DNA from 3 places in the Sphingomonas sp. BK069 genome. Region 3 is predicted to be linked to each of the others. Evidence: predicted binding sites of a transcription regulator. Region 3 holds the regulator's gene; each other region holds the start of a gene.

Evidence for each region. The regulator LexA, encoded in region 3, represses DNA repair genes until DNA is damaged. The targets are predictions, from matches to a motif close to GTTCCNCNCTTGTTCT.
Region 1: the regulator LexA is predicted to act here: its motif matches at 4,070-4,085, upstream of uvrA (excinuclease ABC subunit UvrA).
Region 2: the regulator LexA is predicted to act here: its motif matches at 2,607-2,622, upstream of FHY02_RS21735 (ImuA family protein).

The regions. Positions count from the first base shown of each region.
Region 1 is NZ_JACHZH010000002.1:545,770-552,100, reverse strand. Features, by position in the region: gene FHY02_RS11200 (HEPN domain-containing protein) at 1-1,047, opposite strand, end outside; gene uvrA (excinuclease ABC subunit UvrA) at 1,138-4,059, opposite strand; gene FHY02_RS11190 (energy transducer TonB) at 4,182-5,150, shown strand; gene FHY02_RS11185 (hypothetical protein) at 5,163-5,627, shown strand; gene FHY02_RS11180 (ATP-dependent endonuclease) at 5,656-6,331, opposite strand, start outside.
Region 2 is NZ_JACHZH010000016.1:4,081-10,411, forward strand. Features, by position in the region: gene FHY02_RS21725 (error-prone DNA polymerase) at 1-130, opposite strand, end outside; gene FHY02_RS21730 (DNA polymerase Y family protein) at 127-1,725, opposite strand; gene FHY02_RS21735 (ImuA family protein) at 1,826-2,506, opposite strand; gene FHY02_RS21740 (hypothetical protein) at 2,756-3,202, shown strand; gene FHY02_RS21745 (hypothetical protein) at 3,259-3,678, opposite strand; gene FHY02_RS21750 (GGDEF domain-containing protein) at 3,731-4,693, opposite strand; gene FHY02_RS21755 (hypothetical protein) at 4,747-4,923, opposite strand; gene FHY02_RS21760 (HU family DNA-binding protein) at 4,963-5,232, shown strand; gene FHY02_RS21765 (SOS response-associated peptidase) at 5,281-5,910, shown strand.
Region 3 is NZ_JACHZH010000001.1:703,878-710,208, forward strand. Features, by position in the region: gene moaC (cyclic pyranopterin monophosphate synthase MoaC) at 1-446, shown strand, start outside; gene glp (gephyrin-like molybdotransferase Glp) at 446-1,639, shown strand; gene lexA (transcriptional repressor LexA) at 1,698-2,363, shown strand; gene FHY02_RS03580 (ComEC/Rec2 family competence protein) at 2,425-4,569, opposite strand; gene gltX (glutamate--tRNA ligase) at 4,674-6,098, shown strand; gene FHY02_RS03590 (citrate synthase) at 6,112-6,331, shown strand, end outside.

The DNA of each region.
Region 1 (6,331 bases), on a different contig from region 3:
GCACCTATTTGCGATAAGCTTAGTAAGCCCGATGCGGTCACTTGTCTCCCTGTCGCCCATTAGGACCTCAATCGTAATAGCCGACTCAAGAATCTTATCTAGACCGCGCCTGCTTAGATGAGCTCGCAGCGCCCATGTCGAAGCGGTTTTAAGCTTAACATGATTGTCAGAGTTAAAGACAGCCTTTATCGGTGTAAGAACCTCTTCAAGCGAATTTCCATTTTTAAGCTGACGATCAGTTTTCATGGAAGTTTCGAGAGCGGCGCATGCGACCACATCCTCGTCGCAACGCTCCACGTAAGCGAAGCTCTCCACGCCATTATGTATGCTATTGCCTATAAGAAGAGGCGTTATCTCCTCCGACCATCCTCCGTGTTCATAGAAAATGCCGTTTGCTATGCATGCTCCGTAAAACGCCCTAATCTCATCGTAAAACTCACTAATTGCTCTTGAACTTCTTCGACGTGCCAAATAGCCAGTTGTACGAAATTCCAGATACAATGCATTGTCCTGAAATTGTTCTTCAATTTTATCCGAGTGATATCGGTTAAGATAAGCGTTGATTCTGCTATTTGTGTGTTTCAAGACAAATGACTTTGGTATCATGTCAAAGGATAGAACGCGAAGTCGATCCGACAGTTTTACGTCTACACCTGAGCAGGTTATCCGCTCACCTAGCTCCTTAGATATGCGAGTGATTAGCCTGTATTGAGCTGGCACCCTTTCAAGATTAGCGACAATAATACGAGCGGTGGAGAGCGCATCTTTGAAACACGTAAGCTCAGTAAGGCGGATAGGCGTCTTAGGCGATGGAACGCCTGACTCAAGGCGTATAAACTCAAGGCTTTCCTTGACAAACGCCTCAAAGGACGAGCCGTCTAGTGACTTATTCAATGCGGAGCGAAATTCGTCCGAAAGGGCAACTAATGTCTTTTCTTCCCATCCTTTCGGAAAATCAATAAGCCCGTATTGTAAATGTTGTCCGTCCTGAATTGCTTCTGTTATAGCAACCAGCAATGTACTGCTTACCGCTTGATTGATTTTCATTGGAGAAGCATGAAATCACCGAATGTGCTCGTCAAGAGGTTATCGGGCCGAAGTGAATGAAATGAACTGGATAAATTTCGGGCAAACGCCTCACTCCGCCGCTTCAGCTTCCGCCTTCACGCCCGCCCCGCGCTTCCGCAGCAGCGGCGCCAGATACCGCCCGGTATAGCTCCGCTTCTCCTTGACCACCGCCTCCGGCGTGCCCTCTGCGACGATCTCGCCGCCCTTGACGCCGCCCTCGGGCCCCAGGTCGATGATCCAGTCGGCGGTCTTGATCACGTCGAGGTTGTGCTCGATCACCACCACGGTGTTGCCCTGCTCCACCAGCGCGTGGAGCACCTCGAGCAGCTTGCGCACGTCCTCGAAGTGCAGCCCCGTCGTCGGCTCGTCGAGAATGTACAGCGTGTTCCCCGTCGCGCGGCGCGACAGTTCCTTGGCGAGCTTGACCCGCTGCGCCTCGCCGCCCGAGAGCGTCGTCGCCTGCTGGCCGACCTTGACGTAACCCAGCCCGACCTCGACCAGCATCGCCATCTTGTCGCGGATCGGCGGCACGTTGGCGAAGAAGCCCGCGGCGTCCTCCACCGTCATGTCGAGCACGTCGGCGATCGAGTGGCCCTTGAACTTCACCTCCAGCGTCTCGCGGTTGTAGCGCGCGCCGTGGCACACGTCGCAGGTGACGTAGACGTCGGGGAGGAAGTGCATCTCGATCTTGAGCACGCCGTCGCCCTGGCATGCCTCGCAGCGCCCGCCCTTGACGTTGAAGCTGAACCGCCCCGGCTTGTAGCCGCGCGCGAGTGACTCAGGGAGCCCGGCGAACCAATCGCGGATCTGGGTGAAGGCGCCCGTGTAGGTCGCCGGGTTCGAGCGCGGGGTGCGGCCGATCGGCGACTGGTCGATGTCGATCACCTTGTCGAGATGCTGCAGTCCGGTGATCTTGTCGTGCTTGCCCGCCAGCACGCGCGCGCCGTTGAGCTGGCGCGCCGCCCCCGCGAACAAGGTGTCGATGGTGAAGCTCGACTTGCCCGAGCCCGACACGCCGGTCACGCAGGTGAAGGTGCCGAGCGGGATCGAGGCGGTGACGCCGGTGAGGTTGTTGGCGCGCGCGTTGTGCACCGTCAGCTTCTTGCCCGAGCCCTTGCGGCGCTTGGCCGGCACCGGCACCTCGCGCACGCCGTTGAGATAGTCGGCGGTGACCGATCCCTCGCTCGCCAGCAGCTCGGGCAAGGTGCCCTGCGCCACCACCTGGCCGCCGCGCACGCCCGCGCCCGGCCCCATGTCGATGACATAGTCGGCGGTGCGGATCGCGTCCTCGTCATGCTCGACCACCAGCACGGTGTTGCCGAGGTCGCGCAGCCGGCGCAGCGTGGCGAGCAGCATGTCGTTGTCGCGCTGGTGCAGCCCGATCGAGGGCTCGTCGAGCACGTACAGCACGCCGGAGAGCCCGCTGCCGATCTGCGAGGCGAGGCGGATGCGCTGGCTCTCGCCCCCTGAGAGCGTGCCCGAGGTGCGGTCGAGGTTGAGATAGTCGAGCCCGACGTTGTTGAGGAAGCCGAGCCGCTCGATGATCTCCTTGAGGATGCGCTCGGCGATGGCGCGCTGCTGGTCGCCGAGATGGTTCGGCAGGTCGGTGAAGAAGGCGAGCGCGTCGACCACGCTCAGCCGGGTGGCGTGGCTGATGTCCTCGCCCGCGATCTTGACCGCGAGCGCCTCGGGCTTCAGCCGCGCGCCGTGGCAGGTCTCGCACGCCTGCGACGACTGGTATTTGGCGAGCTCCTCCTTGATCCACGCGCTCTCGGTGGAGAGCATGCGGCGGTTGAGGTTGCCGATCACGCCCTCGAACGGCTTCTTGACGTCGTAGCTCTTCTTGCCGTCGATGAAGGTCAGCGTCACCGGCTGGCCTTCCGTGCCGTAGAGGATCTTGTCCGCCACTTCGGGGTGGAGCTCGCCCCAGGGCGTGTCGAGCGAGAAGCCGAACTCGCGCGCCAGGCTCGCCATCACCTGCATGTAATAAGGCGAGGGCGGGTTGCTCTTGGCCCAGGGCACCACCGCGCCCTTCTTGATGCTGAGCTCGTGGTTGGGGACGATCAGGTCCTCGTCGAACACCAGTTTCTCGCCGAGCCCGTCGCACGCCGGGCAGGCGCCCTGCGGGGCGTTGAACGAGAAGAGGCGCGGCTCGATCTCGGCGATGGTGAAGCCGCTGACCGGGCAGGCGAACTTCTCGGAGAAGACGATCCGCCCCGGCGGCGCGTGGTCGCCCAGCACGACGCTCTCGGGGGTGCGCGGCTCCACAGGATCGGCCGGGTCGACATAGGCGAGCCCGTCGGCGAGCTTGAGCGCGGTCTCGAAACTGTCGGCGAGCCGCGTCGCGACGTCCTCGCGCACCACCAGGCGATCGACCACCACCTCGATGTCGTGCTTGTACTTCTTGTCGAGCGCGGGGGCCTCGTCGATCTCATGCACCGCGCCGTCGATGCGGACGCGCGTGAAGCCCGCTTTCTGCCACTCGGCCAGCTCCTTGCGATACTCGCCCTTGCGCCCGCGCACGACCGGCGCGAGCAGGTACAGCCGCGTCCCCTCGGGCAGCGCCATCACGCGATCGACCATCTGGCTGACCGTCTGCGCCGCGATCGGCAGCCCGGTGACGGGCGAGTAGGGCACGCCGACGCGCGCCCACAGCAGCCGCATGTAATCGTAGATCTCGGTGACGGTGGCGACGGTCGAGCGCGGGTTGCGGCTGGTCGTCTTCTGCTCGATCGAGATCGCGGGGGAGAGCCCCTCGATATGGTCGACGTCGGGCTTCTGCATCAGCTCGAGGAACTGGCGCGCATAGGCCGACAGCGACTCGACGTAGCGGCGCTGGCCCTCGGCGTAGATCGTGTCGAACGCCAGGCTCGACTTGCCCGAGCCCGACAGCCCCGTGATCACGGTGAGCGTGTCGCGCGGGATGTCGACCGACACGTCCTTGAGATTGTGCTCGCGCGCGCCGCGGACGGAGAGGGTGGTAAGGGCCATGCGGTTGTTTGTTCCAGATTTGTTCGGGCAGGTCCAGCGCCGGGCGCTTGCCCGCGCGATGTGGGACGCTAGGCTGCGGGCGACAAGGCGCGCACGGGCACGCGCCGGCACGGGAGCAAGCGATGCGGCAGGCTGAGCGGCGGAGCGGGCGGGCGCGCGGGCGAGCTGAGCGGCGCGGGGCGACGGCGGCGCGCGCGCTGGCCGGCGCGGCGTTGCTGGGGAGCGCGCTCGCGCTCGCTGCCGCGGCGCCGCCCGACCCCGCCCCGCTCGCCCCCGCCCCGCTCGCACCGCAGGGCAAATGGGTGGTCAATTACGGCGAGCGCGGCTGCGCGATGGCGCGCGCCTTCGGCGCGGCGGACGCGCCCGTGATCGTGGCGTGGCGCTCGCTGCCGTTCAGCGACCGCGTCGAGCTCAGCGTGCAGCGCCGCCTCGGCCAGCGCGGGCTACGCCGCGGCGTGCTCACGATCGCGGTGGAGGGGCGCGGCGACCAGACCGTCTACGAGGCATTCAACGGCACCGGCGACAAGCTCCGCACGCTGCGCGGCTGGACCAACCCCGCGCTGTTCGCCGATCTGCCCGAGCGCGCGGTGCTGACGCTCACCCCCTCGAGCGAGCCCGCGCTGGCGGTGTCGCTGGTCGGCACCGCGCGCGCGCTCGCCGCGCTGGCGCGCTGCAACGACGATATCGCGCGCGGCTGGGGCATCGCCCCGGGCGAGCGCGCGGCGGTGGCGACCGAGGCGCAGTCGCGCGGCAGCCCGACGCGCTTCATCGGCCCCGAGGATTACGCCAAGGCGGCGGTGGCGCGCGGCGAGCTCGGCACCTCGGCGCAAGTGTGGACGATCGCCACCGACGGCCGTGTCAGCGAGTGCCGCACCGTGATCCCGAGCGGCAGCGAGGCGCTCGACAAGGCCGGCTGCGACGCCGCGCGGCTGCGCGCGCGCTTCACCCCGGCGGTGGGGCGCGACGGCCTGCCGATGACGAGCCACACCACCCAGGTGATCAGATGGGAGCTGCCCGGCGCGTGGCAGGACGATCCCGCCTATCGCGCCTATGTGCGCCAGCGCCGCGAGGCCGCGCGCGCCGAGGGTTGATCGCCCGCGCGCGTGTCTTACCTCTATGGCACACAGGAGGTGCGCATGGGCAAGAAGAAGGGTGCGGACGGCAAGGGGTCGGGCGGGGGCGCGGGCGCCGGCAAGGACGCGGGCAAGAGCGCGGGCCGGTCGGCGAAGCTGCCCAAGGAGCTGTTCGGCGTGAAGCTGCCCAAGGAGCTGCGCCGCCAGGGCGAGGCGTGGATCGAGCGCGCCCAGTCGCCCGCGGGCCAGCAGGCGATCGCGAGCGCGCTGACCGCGGTGGCGGGCATGGCCGCGAGCGCGGTCGCGGCCAAGGCGGCGGAGAAGGCCGTGAGGAGCGCGGCGCCGGCGGGCGGCGCGGGGGAGGCGCAGGGTGCGGGCGCGGGGGCCGCGGCGGCGGGCGCCGGTGGTGGCCAGCGCACGCGCGAGCAGGAGATCGGGGACGCGGTGACGCGCGTGGCGACGGCGTTCTTCGGTGGGTTGAAGGGGCGGGGGTAAAGCTTCTGAGCTCCTGATTAGCTTGTACTCAGAGGCTTTGCAAAGTCTCAATCACCTTTTTGGTGACCTCATCGATTGCTGAAGTCGACAGATTTTGAGTTGCCTTCTTAAGGAATCGCCCTTTGATCCCTTCAGGAACGCCTCGGCCAAAAAGCCATGCAGGCGTTCCCCGCTCTGCGTCGCGCAGCTTCAAAAAGATTTCCTGCTTTAGTGGTCCAAAGTACTGTCCGTTAATAGTATTCCACCAGCTTGAATCGACGCGATCATGATTTTCCTCGGCCAGATTAAGACATAGATCGGTCGCTGCCTGGCTTGGGAATAGAAACTCAAGTGTAAAAAAGGCTTGTTCGTCTTGGATCTGATGGTTCGCTAAAAATTCCTTGAAATCGTCAGAGAAGGGCAGGCACCAAGCAGCTTGTCGGCTTCCTAGCGCGGTCGGCGCTTGTCGATTTAGGTTGCTAGAAAGTTTTGAGAAGGCTGCCCGGCCAGGTTTGTCATTGTCAAAGAGAAAAATAGTCGGAGCAGATGATGACAGACCTCCTTGCTGCAAAACAGCATTCAAGATACCTCCGATTGATGAGGGCGTGCCGCCTAGCTGCTTTACCGACACATCTTCTGCGTGGCCCGATCGTGAAAGCGCTTCGCGTAAAGCTTCAACATCAAACTTCCCTTCTACAAAAATAGTAGGCTTTTGCAGGGACGAC
Region 2 (6,331 bases), on a different contig from region 3:
TGCCGATGTCGCTGACGCCGATCGCGGGATAGCCGAGCAGGGCTGCGGCCGCGAACAGCTCCTCAGGGCTGGACGCACCGCGCAGCAGCGAGAAATGCGTGAGCACCTGCAGCTCGACATAGTGGGTCATCCGAAGACCCCGTGCATCCACCAGCTGAGGTCGCCGGTGTCCTCCTCGAAGCCGTCGCCGCGGCGGAACACCCAGTAGCGGCCGCCCTCTTCGTCCTCGACGCGGTAATAGTCGCGTACCGCCCACACCTCGGCCTCACGGCGCCACCACTCGCCATGGACGCGCTCGGGACCGTCGCCGGCGACGATCTTGTAGGTCTTGCCGCGCCACTCGAAGCGCCGCGGCGGCTGGTCGGGCATCAGCGCCATGACGCGGGCGAGCGGCTCCGGCCGTGCAAACAGCCGGATCGGCCGCGGCCACTTTGGCCAGGGTCCGGGCGTTTCGTTCGGGTCGAAGCGGGCGACGGCTCGCTCCGGCACATGGCTCTCGACTGGCGCCACGCGGAAGACGGCGCGCGGCCCGATCCTGCCGGCGATCACGTCGACGAGGCGCGCGGGGTCGCGCACTAGCGTCTCGCCGGCGAGCACCGCGCCGAGGTCAATCGCATCGAGCGGCTCGGTGTGCGGCGCCACGAGCCAGAACTGCTCGAGCCCCATGCCGGGATCGATCCGCTCGATCTTGAGCTTCAGCAGCCGCAGCAGGTGCGGCACCTCGCGCGTCGGCCGCGACGTGCCAACGGCGACCACCTGTTCGGTCCCCTCGACGCGCAGGCCGGTGAGCCGGAGGGCGCGCGCACCGAGACCGCGCTCCTGCAGCACGCCGGCGAGATCGCGCAGCAGGTCGCCCATGACCTGCTCTATCGCCTCGGCTGTGCCGATGGGCTCGAGCAGCCGGCGCTCGACGAGCGGCACCTCGGCATCCTCGCGCGGCGTGATCGGCTCCGCGACTGCGCCGAGCGCCTGGTCGAGCCGCGTGATCGCCGGCAGGCCGAGCCGGCGCGCGAGCGGCCCGCGCGCGACCGGCAGCAGATCCGCGATCGTCTCGAAGCCGAAGCGGCGCGCGGCACTGAGCGCATTGGGAACGAGGCGCAGCGCCACGATCGGCAGCGGCGCCAGCGCGCTGGCAGTCGCACCCGGCTCGGCGCGGATGAGGTCGCCGCGACCGTGGCGCGCGAGCGCGTGCGCGGCGCCGGGCGTGTCCGCGACCGCCACACGCGCCGTGAAGCCTGCCCGCCTGCAGAAGGCGAGCAACCGCCGGCAGAAGCGCTCCTCGCCGCCATGCAGGTGCTCGCAGCCGGCGAGATCAATCCAGAGACCATCGCTTGGGGAGACTGCGGCGATCGGCGACCAGCGGCGCACGGCCAAAAGCGCGAGCCGGTCGAGCAGCGCGGCGTCGGCCTGCGGTTCGGCCGGGCGGAAGTCGAGATCGGACACGAGCGCGCGCGCGTGGGTTGCCGCCATGCCTGGATGCACACCGAGCGCGCGCGCACCGTCACAAGCGGCAACCACCTCCTCGCGTCGGCCCACCTTGTCGATCAGCGCTAGCGGAGCGTGCTCGAGCGGCTTGGCGGAGGGCACGCTGATGCGCGGCGCGGGCGTTGCCGCCTTGTAGGGGTGGCTGGCAGCCTCCGAGCGCCGGCCGAGCTCGCGCATGGGCGGCTGTGCATGGGTCGGCAGCGTCGCGATCTGTGCCTCGACGTCGCCGCGTGACGGCATGCCTTCCCGCGCCCAGCGGGCGCCTGGCCGCCATCCCCCGCCCCGCGGCACCAAACAGGCGCCGGTGTCGTCGTCTACCGGCAGCTCGAGGACAGGCCTTTCAGGCTGCCGCGGAGCGGACCGTTCCAGCCGTCTCAGCCGCTCCACGGCCAAGCTCGGCAGGAACAGCGAGACGACCCGTCTCATCGCTGCCCTCCACAATCAGGGAGAAGCCTTCACCCCCACGCTGTCGGACGCACTCCACCGCCCATCTCGCTCTTCCCACACCCGCGACACCCAACCGCTCGGACGGCGCGGCACCGATCCGCCATCGCGTCCACGCGGCGGAGGGCTCGGCGAACACGTCCTGGTTGAGACCCCGCGCGCGGCGCAGCAGCAGCACCGGCATGTCGGCGTCGGCCGCGACGAGCTGGAGGCGGCGTGTCGCCACCATCGAGACCTTGCTCGCCTCTGCCACGATTGCAGCCGGCGTGCCGTCCCGCACCGCATCCTCGACGACCGCCAACAGCGCCGCGTCGTCCCACGGCTGGGCGTAGATCACGTTCGCCGATGGCAAGCCGGCCTGCTCGAGCGCGGGAGCGTAGAGGTCGGCACGGCAGCTAGCCCACAGCACCGGCCCCCCTGCGCCTACCGCCTCACGCGCGGCAATACCGGCGAGGAAGAGCGTGGTGGCGGCATCGTCGACCAGCGCGGCGCTCCGCGCAGTCGCCTCGTGCAGCGCGCCGGCGCGCAAACCCCCTGCCCCGAGCCGACTGTCCAGCGCTTCCAAGCCAAACGGCATGACGCGATAGTCAGCGGCAGGCGTAGCGATCGTCCGAAGATGCGCTATGCTGGGTGCGAAGGAATCAAGGGCGGCGGACATAAGGGACTAGACTCTACTCGTTCCCTTTATGTTCCGTAAATGAGAGCTGCTGGTCAAGCTCCGATCGGCTCGGTTTATCGATTCATGTGGAACGGCACCGCAACGAAGCACCAACAAAGCGGGTAAAAAGCGCTTTCCAGCGGCAGCGACGTGACTCATAGAATCCAGATGCCGATCCGCGCCGAAAACCGCTGGCTGTACCCGATCGACTGGCAGCAGCTGTCAGGCAGGATCCGGTTCGAGCGCGCCGGCAGGCGCTGCGAACAGTGTGGCCGGCCGCACCTTCAGCGTGTCGCGCATCTCGGTGACGGCCGCTGGTGGGATGCGCAGGCGGCGTGCTGGCGTTCGGACCGTGGTAAGCGGATTGCTGTGAAGGGCGGCTTCACGCTCGCCAGCGTACGGGTGACTTACGTCGTCCTGGCCTGCGCGCATCTCGATCATGATCCCAGCAACAGCGCACCCGCCAATCTCAAGGCGCTATGTCAGCGGTGCCACATGATTTACGATGCCGCTGAGCATCGCTGGCAACGCTGGTGGAACGCCTTTCGTCGACGCGCGCTGCGCGACCTGTATGAGGATCCGAGGATCACAAGGGAGCGCCAGGTCGGACGATGATTGCTCGTTGACGGCTGTCGAGGACTGGCGATCATGCATTCGCCAGGAGCGTTCTGTTAGTGCTCTATGAACGGCTCCTCCACGGCGCCGGTTAATTGCTCAGTGAATTGCGCGTGGCGATCGGCACAGCGTCCGCGGGAGACAACGCGGCCTCCTCGCAGCACATCGACGCCCGCCTCGAAGCTCGGATCGTTCGTGCCGTGGAAGCCTGTTTTGACGGTGCGTTCGTAGACGACGTAGGTCCATGGGCCGTTTCGGAAGGCAGCCTGCAGTTCACCTCCGCCTGAGAACCCCTCCTGGGCGTAGCGTCCATGATAGACCTCCAACTCGACCCGTCCCCGCCGTACGGAGCGATATACCAAGTTCGACCCGATCCTGACGACTGCGGCAGTCCGGTCGCCCATGCGGCACGCAAAGACCGTCCGGTCGGATGGGGAGGCTGCTGCTGCAATCAGGAGCGCCAGTAGCACCGTCACGAGCTACACTCGTCAGGGCCCGAAGGGCGATGCCGCCTGCAACCATTCATCGTCATCGCACGACCGTGACAGCGCCTTCCACGCTCACCTGATTGCCGCCGTTCCGCTTTGCGCTTCGGAGCTGCCGCCACGCCGCCTTAAGCAGCGCTTCCACTTCGCGGCCGCGGCTGGCTACGACGCCGGCAAATAGCGAGATCCGGCCAAGGGGCGCGTCGCTCTCGCGCACTTTCATTTCGCGCGCGCCAATCGCCTCGCATGCGGCTGTGACCATCTCTCCTGCGGCGCGCAGGTCCATGCCTTCGATGAGAAGCGCAAACGTGCCACCATCCCACCGGCTGACGAGATGGCTGCGAGCATGATCGGCGAGCGCACGTGCCACGACCTTAAGCAGCCGGTCCCCCACCCCCGGCGAATGACCGTCGTTGACCTGACGCAGCCCATCGACGTCGACAAGCGCGACACAGGTTGGGCTTCTTAGATCGCCTGCCAGCCGTGCTTCGAATGCAGTCCTGTTCGTCAAGCCTGTGAGGGGATCGTGCTGCCCCGCCAACTGAAGCGCGGACAGCTCCGCTCGGATCTGCCGCGCGCGGGCTGCAGCTTCAGCGAAACTCGCCTCGGCGCTCTCCGCGCGGCGCAGCATCGTGGCGAGCAGCGGCCCGGCGCTGGCGCCGGGCTCGTCAAGCAGCGCTGCTGACGCAGTAACCAGCTCACGGCTGAGATCGGTCGTGACCGCCATCGCATCCCCGACGATGTCGATCACGCGCATGGTGATGTGATCCAGCTCGGGGGCAAGCTCCGCCCGTACCGCTGGGCGAAGCTCTTGAACCTGCTCCTCGGTGAGCCGGACACCGCCGTCGATCGCGCCGTCCACCCGCTCTCGTAGCTGCTCATTGTCGCCGTTCAGGTACTCGTGGGCAAAGGCGTAATGGTCAGGGGTGTGGGCGAGACGATGCCGATCGAGGAAGACGAGAACGTCTGGCACGCCCTGCGGCCGCTTACGTCGATCTACCACCATCACCTCCGTCGTGATGCCCGATCCCTCCCCTTCCTGTGCGGGTAAGCTAGCGACTACAGATCTATGTTGCGATCCTTCATCGCCTCCGCGGCCAGGTCACCGATCGGATCCTCGCCACCGACCATCTCGAAAACGGCCGCGACGTCGTGATCGTCGAGCTTCGACAGCATCAGCTTGACCGCGCTGGCTCCCGCCTCATCCAGCACAAGCGTTGTGTCGTCGCTCGCCATCGGTAAGGTCCCCACGCTTTCAAAGGGAGTACGAATAGCATGAACGTTGGTGAGCTGGCCAAGGGCGTCGCAGCTGCGACGGGTACGAGCGAGACGGACGCGAAGAAGACGATCACCGCGGTATTCGACCAGATCGCGGCCGCGGCCGCGAAGGGCGAAGAGGTTTCCATCAACGGCTTCGGCAAGTTCACCGTGAAGGATCGGCCGGAGCGCGAGGGCCGCAACCCGTCAACGGGTGAGAGCATGACGATCGCCGCGTCGAAGAAGGTCGCCTTCACGGCTGCCAAGGGCCTGAAGGACAAGCTCTGAGGCACATGCGCCGGCGGGTTCGCTCGCCGGCGCCGACGGGAGGCGCGGATGTGCAATAGATATAGGCTCACAGCCAAGCAGGCCGAGGTCATGGCGACCTTCGGCATCCGTCCGCCCTATGAGCCCGATGAGACCTTCCCGGTTGGCGACATCTTCCCGACGGGAAAGAAGACGCCCTTCTATGGCGCGGTGATCGTGAAGGACGGCGAAGATCGCCGGCTCGAGCGCATGGAGTGGGGCGTACCAACCCAGGTGCCCAGCAAGCGCGATCCAGCGGTGAAGCTGACCAAGTACGTGACCAACGTGCGCAATCTCAGCTCGAGCTTCTGGCGATCGATGCTGACCACGCCGGCGCGGCGTTGCCTCGTGCCCGTGACGTCATTCTCCGAATACGGGGTCGCTCCTGGTGAGGACGGGAGAAAGCCGCTGCACTGGTTCGATGTGCCGAGCCGGCCAATCTTCGCGTTCGCCGGCATCTGGCGCCCTACAGAGCGCGGCAACGCCTATGGCTTCCTGACCACAGAGCCGAATGCGATTGTGGCTCCCATCCATCCCAAGGCGATGCCAGTCCTCCTCCACGACGGCGATTACGAGCGGTGGCTATCGGATCCATGGGACGAGCTGCAGGATCTCGTTGCCTATTATCCGTCCCAGCTCATGCGCGTTTCAGGAGATTAGGTTTTCGGCCGCCCCAATGGCTATCGCAGGTTGAAGAAGCGAGATTGAAGTGGTCAGAATGAGCCCCGGTGCCATTATCAAAGCACCTATAACACGGTTGCCAGCCTTTCTCGGATTTATATTAGCCCCATACCTCTACTTCACTGGCGCTTCCTACGAAAGCGCCAGATTGGACGAGTACGGACTGACTAACGCTGGGTTTGCGTCTTCTACATCCGACCGTATCTTCTCGGGCTTCAATCTACTTCTGGCCAACGTACTACCGCGGCTTGTAGAAATCCTAGCCTATAGCGTCGGCGCAACGGTTATCGCAGGCGCTTGCTCTTGGTCCCTGCTTACCAGCAAAAACACCAAGATAGTGCGCCTCCGATCGCGCCTGACGAGGGCTAGATCCGCTATGTTTGATCACGTGTCAGATCTC
Region 3 (6,331 bases):
ACGATTCGGGTGCGGCGCACATGGTCGATGTCGGCGGCAAGCAGGTGACGCGACGCGAGGCGGTGGCGAGCGGCCGGATCGACATGGTGGCGGAGGCGGCCGCCGCGATCCGTGACGGCGCGGTCGCCAAGGGTGATGTGCTCGCCGTGGCGCGTGTCGCCGGGATCATGGCGGCCAAGCGCACCAGCGAGCTCGTCCCGCTCTGCCACCCGCTGCCGATCAGCCGCGTCGCGGTCGACTTGACCGTCGACGAGCATGGCGTAACGGCCTCGGCCACGGTCGCGACCGACGGCAAGACCGGGGTCGAGATGGAGGCGCTCACCGCGGTGTCGGTCGCGCTGCTCACCGTCTACGACATGGCCAAGGCGCTCGACAAGACCATGGTGATCGGCGGCGTGCGCCTGCTCGCCAAGAGCGGCGGACGCTCCGGCGACTGGCGCGCCTGATGGGGTCGCCGTCACGGCCGGGGCTGCTGCCGGTCGCCGAGGCGCAGGCGCGTGTGCTGGCGCTCGGCACGCCCGTCGCCCCTGTCGAGGTGTCGCTCGCCGAGGCCCTCGGGCGCTGGGCCGCCGCGCCGGTGGTGGCGCGGCGTACCCAGCCCGCGCGCGATGTCTCGGCGATGGACGGCTACGCGCTGCGCTACGCCGACCTGCCTGGCCCCCTGCGCGTCGTCGGCGAGAGCGCGGCGGGCGCTCCGCACACGGGCGCGCTGTCGCCCGGCGAGGCGGTGCGGATCTTCACCGGCGCCATGATGCCCGCGGGCAGTGACACCGTCCTCGTCCAGGAAGAGGCGCGGCGCAAGGGCGACAAGGTCGAGCTCGACGGCGAGGGGCCGGCGCATCAGGGGCGCAACGTGCGCGCGCGCGGGCTCGACTTCGCGGCGGGAGACGTGCTGGTCGCGCGCGGCGAGCGCTTCACCCCCGCGCGGCTCGCGGTGGCGGCCACCGGCGGGGTCGGCCGGGTCACGGTCGCGCGACCGGTGCGCGTCGCGCTCGCCGCGACCGGCGACGAGCTGGTCGAACCTGGTACGCCGGGCGAGGCGCTGCCCGAGTCCAACCGGCTGCTGCTGCGCGCGCTGCTGGCCGACAGCGGCGCGGAGATCGTCGATCTCGGCATCCTGCCCGACCGGCTCGACACGCTCACCCAGTCCTTCGCCGCGGTCCACGCCGACATGCTCGTCACCACCGGCGGCGCGTCGGTCGGGGACCATGACTTGGTACGGCCGGCGCTTGAGGCGGCAGGGGTGACGCTCGACTTCTGGCGGATCGCGCTGCGCCCCGGCAAGCCCATGCTGGCGGGGCGGCGCGATGGGCTGGCAGTGGTCGGGCTGCCCGGGAACCCGGTCTCAGCCTTCGTCACCGCGCTGCTGTTCGTGCGGCCTTTGGTGGCGCACCTCGCCGGCGCGGCCGATCCCTTCCCCACTGCGACCAGCGCGATCCTCGGTGAGGACCTGCCCGCCAACGGCGAGCGCAGCGACTATCTGCGCGCCGAACTGCGCGAGGGACGTGCCTATGCCTCGACTATCCAGGACAGCTCGATGCTGCGCACGCTGGCGCGCTCGACCTGCCTGATCGTGCGTCCGCCGCACGCTCCAGCGACGCGCGCGGGCGACTCGGCGGAAATCCTCGTCATCGCTTGACGAGGCCTGTCGTGTTCCATAAAGGTTCCGCATCCGTTCGCGAATGGGGAGTGTGGACATGCTGACGCGCAAACAGCACGAGCTGATCTGCTTCATCGAGGATCGGCTCGCCGAGAGCGGCGTGTCGCCCTCGTTCGAGGAGATGAAGGACGCGCTCGAGCTGAAGAGCAAGTCGGGTGTCCATCGGCTGATCAGCGCGCTCGAGGAGCGCGGGTATCTCCGCCGCCTGCCCAATCGCGCGCGCGCGCTGGAAGTGCTCAAGGCGCCCGAGCGCGGCGAACCCAAACGCGCCGCAGCCCCGGCCAAGCGGGCGCCGGTCGAGCTCGTGGTGCCCGCCAACGATGTCGTCGAGATCCCGCTCCACGGCCGCATCGCCGCGGGCGTGCCGATCGAGGCGTTCGAGGGCGCGACCACCCTGCCCGTTCCTGCCGCCCTGCTCGGCAGTGGCGAGCATTTCGCCTTGGAGGTGGCGGGGGACTCGATGGTCGACGCCGCCATCCTCGACGGTGACTATGCGTTGATCCGCCGCCAGGAAGTGGCGCGCGACGGTGAGATCGTGGTGGCGCTGATCGACGAGAGCGAGGCGACGCTCAAATATTTCCGTCGCGAGGGTGCGATGATCCGGCTCGATCCGGCGAATCGCTCCTACGACCCGCAGCGCTACGCGCCGACCCAGGTGCGGGTGCAGGGCAAGCTGGCGGGGATCCTGCGTCGCTACGACTGAGCGGCGGGGGTGTCGGGGTGGCAGGCGGTCGGTTCTTGCGCACGCTCCAATCAGTCGCCGCCTAGTCGACGTGCCGTGCTCCTGCGCACGCAGGAGCCCAGGGTCGCAGGCGGCAGTGCTCGTGGCTCTGGGCTCCTGCGTGCGCAGGAGCACGGGCGGATCGCTCGTCCGCCATCGCCCAGGGGTGTTCGTCCCCTTCCTTCCGCACCGCCACGACACGCGTATCTTTGAAGGTGATCGCTACCCCGCCACTATGGGCCAGGGCATCACGGTCGAGCGTCAGCCAGCGCGCGCGACAGCGGCGCGGCAGGCGGCGCTCACTCACCACGACGTCTGCCGTGGCGCAAAGCGCCGTCAGCCGCTGCATCGGCACGGTGTAGCCACTGCGCGTCGCCAGCACGCGCCACCAGCGCCCGTCGACGCGACGCTGCCACCAGCACAGGTCGCGATTGCAGCGCGCTTCGGGGGACTCGCTGAGCAAGCCCGGCACGCCGTCGATCCCGGCGTTCTGCGCGAGCACGTCGCGCACGTATCCGCCGGCACGGTCGCGCAGCAGCATCAAGCCGCCGTCCGCCTGGCGCACCGCCAGGTGGCGCCCGTCGCCTGTGATGAGCAGGTCCGGAGCGGGGGTCGCCAACGTCCACGCCGCCCCGATCGCCAGCGGTGCCAGCCCCAGATAGCGCGCCCGCGTGCGCCACAATGCCAGCCAGATACCACCCGCCACCATCGTCGCGAAAGCACCCAGGGGCATGGCCGGGATCGCGCGCACCGCGCCGGGGAGCGCGGCGACGCTGTGCGCGATCCACAGCAACAGTGCGATCGCCCGTCCCGCCACCCACCACGCCGGCGCGCCCCAGCCGAGCGTGTCGAGCAGCAGTGCCACCGCGACCGCCGGCATGATCGCGAAGGTGGTCAGCGGAATGGCGACGATGTTGGCGATCGCGCCATAGGCACCGGCCTGGTGGAAAGAGAAGACGGCGATCGGCATCAGCGCGAGCTCGACCACCGCCCCGGTAACGAGCAGCGACACGGCCTCGCGCGTCCATCGATGCGGCCATGGCTCGTCGCGTGCCAGCAGCGCGGCGCGGACCCGCGGGTGCTCGTGCAAGGCGACGATCGAGGCGACCGCCGCGAACGAGAGCTGGAAGCTTGGCCCCACCACGGCCTCGGGCCAGGCGACCAGCACTACCAGCGCGCCCATCGCCACCAGTCGCAGCGTCAGCGCCTCGCGCCCGAGCGCCAGCGCGGCGAGCACCATCAGCGCGGCGACGCAGCTGCGGATCGTCGGCACCTGCGATCCCGTCAGCCAAGTATAGCCGATCGCCGCCCCCGCCCCTGCTCCGGCCGCGATGAGCGGAAGCAGCCCCGTCAACGCCAGTCGCCGCGACAGCGCGAGCAGCCGCAGCACCGCCGCCATCACGATTCCTACGGTCGCGGTAATGTGCAGCCCGCTGACCGAGAGCAGGTGCGCCAGCCCGGCACGCCGCATCGCCAGCGAGTCGCTGTCGTCGATCGCGCCCATGTCGCCTGTCACCAGCGCCGCCGCGATACCGCCGGCGCTACCCGCGAGCGCCGCGGTGATATGCGCGGTGATCCGGTCGCGCACGCCCGGCGTGCCCACCCCCCGTACAGTGACCGGCTCGAAGCCGCGCCCGCTCGCCCCGACGCGGTCGAACCAGGCCGCGCGGGCGGCATCATAGGCGCCAGGAACCGTGGGGGCCGCAGGCGGCATCAGCCGCGCGCGCAACGTCATGGCGGCACTCGCCGCGAGATTGGTCGGTATCGCGCGCTCGGGCAGGCTCACGCGCACGTGGAGCGGCGCGCGGCGTGGTGGCCGCTCCCACCGCAAGGCACCCAGCGTCACCCGCACCAGCCCGCGCGCGGGCAGCGGCTCGATCTTCTCCACCTCGCCCACCAGCCGCACCACCGCGGACCGGTCGAGCGTCGGCGCGGCGACTCGCGTCGCGCGCGTCCACGCGAGCCCCGTTCCCGCCGCGACCGCGAGGCCGAGCATCGCCGCAAACGGCGCCGCGCGACCGCCGCGCCAGCTCACCGCCGCGGCGGCGGCGAGCCCGAGCGCGATCAGGATGAGCGCGACCCATTCGTGCCGCTCCGGCAGCACGAACCACGCCGCCGCGCCCGTGCCCAGCGCCACCGGCAGCCACAGAAAAAGTTGGTCGCGCTCCGCTTCCAGCCAACGTTCCAAAGCGTTGCCGGCGCGGGAGGCGATTTGATGCGGGAGAGAGGCTTTGCTAGGGGCGAGCGCGGCCGATCGAGCCATCCGACCATCCAGCCTGGGAGCACGCGCGCTTGAGCGCAACCGAGATCAATGAGCGCGCCGTCGTCACGCGCTTTGCCCCGTCACCCACCGGGTTCCTTCACCTGGGCGGCGCGCGCACCGCGCTGTTCAACCTTCTCTTCGCGCGCCACCACGGCGGGAGCTTTCGGCTGCGGATCGAGGACACCGATCGCGCGCGCTCGACCCAGCCGGCGATTGACGCCATCCTGAACGGCATGCGCTGGCTCGGGCTCGATTGGGACGGCGAGGAAGTCTACCAGTTCGCTCGCGCCGACCGCCACGCCGGGGTCGCCCACCGGATGATCGAGGCAGGGCACGCCTATCGCTGCTATCTCACCAGCGCGGAGCTCGACGCGATGCGTGCCGAGGCCCAGGCGGCGAAGCAGCCGCTGCGGATCCGCTCGCCGTGGCGCGACCGCACCGACTGGCCCGCCGACCAGTCCTATGTCGTCCGCCTGCGCGCGCCGACCGAGGGCGCGACGACGATCCACGACCGCGTTCAAGGCGAGGTCACCGTCCAGAACGTTGAGCTCGACGACCTCGTCCTGCTGCGCTCTGACGGCACGCCGACCTATATGCTCGCGGTCGTGGTCGATGACCACGACATGGGGGTGACCCACGTCATCCGCGGCGACGATCATCTCAACAACGCCTTTCGCCAGCTGCCGATCTATCGCGCGATGGACGCGATCGAGGGAGGATGGCCCGACCCGGTCTACGCGCACATCCCGCTGATCCACGGCAGCGATGGCGCCAAGCTCTCCAAGCGCCACGGCGCGGTCGGCATCGAGGCCTATCGCGACGAGATGGGCATCCTCCCCGAAGCGCTCGACAACTACCTGCTGCGGCTCGGCTGGGGACACGGCGACGAGGAGATTATCGCGCGCGAGGACGCGATCCGATGGTTCGACCTCGACGCCGTGGGCAAGTCGCCGAGTCGGTTCGATCTCAAGAAGCTCGAGCATCTCAACGGTCATTATATCCGCGCCAGCGACGACTCGCGGCTCGCCGACCTGGTCGCGGAGAAGCTCGGCTTCGATCACGACGACACGCGCCGCGCCTCGCTCGCCGCGGCGATCCCGGCGCTGAAGCCGCGCGCCGCCAACCTCAACGAGCTCGCCGAGGGTACCGCGTTTCTCTTCGCAACGCGTCCGCTCGCGGTCGACTCCGACGCGGCGCCGCTGCTGGCGGGCGACGCCCCCGCGCTGCTGGCGCGGCTGCACGGCGCGCTTGACGCAGTGCACAACTGGGATACGGAGACCACCGAAGCCGCGGTGCGGCAGGTGGCCGAGGCGGCCGGGGTCAAGCTGGGGCAGGTCGCCCAGCCGCTCCGCGCCGCGCTCACCGGGCGCAGGACCTCGCCCGGCATCTTCGACGTACTCGTCCTTCTAGGGCGCGACGAGAGCCTCGCTCGGATCGCGGACCACAAAGCCTGACAGGAGATCATCCATGACCGAAGCAGCCCAGTTCGCCCTGTCGGGCAAGGAGCTCGAATATCCGGTGCTGTCGGGCTCGGTCGGCCCCGACGTGGTCGACATCCGCAAGCTCTACGCGCAGACCGGCGCGTTCACCTATGACCCGGGCTTCACCTCGACCGCCTCGTGCCAGTCGAAGCTGACCTATATCGACGGCGACGAGGGCGTGCTGCTTCACCGCGGTTACCCGATCG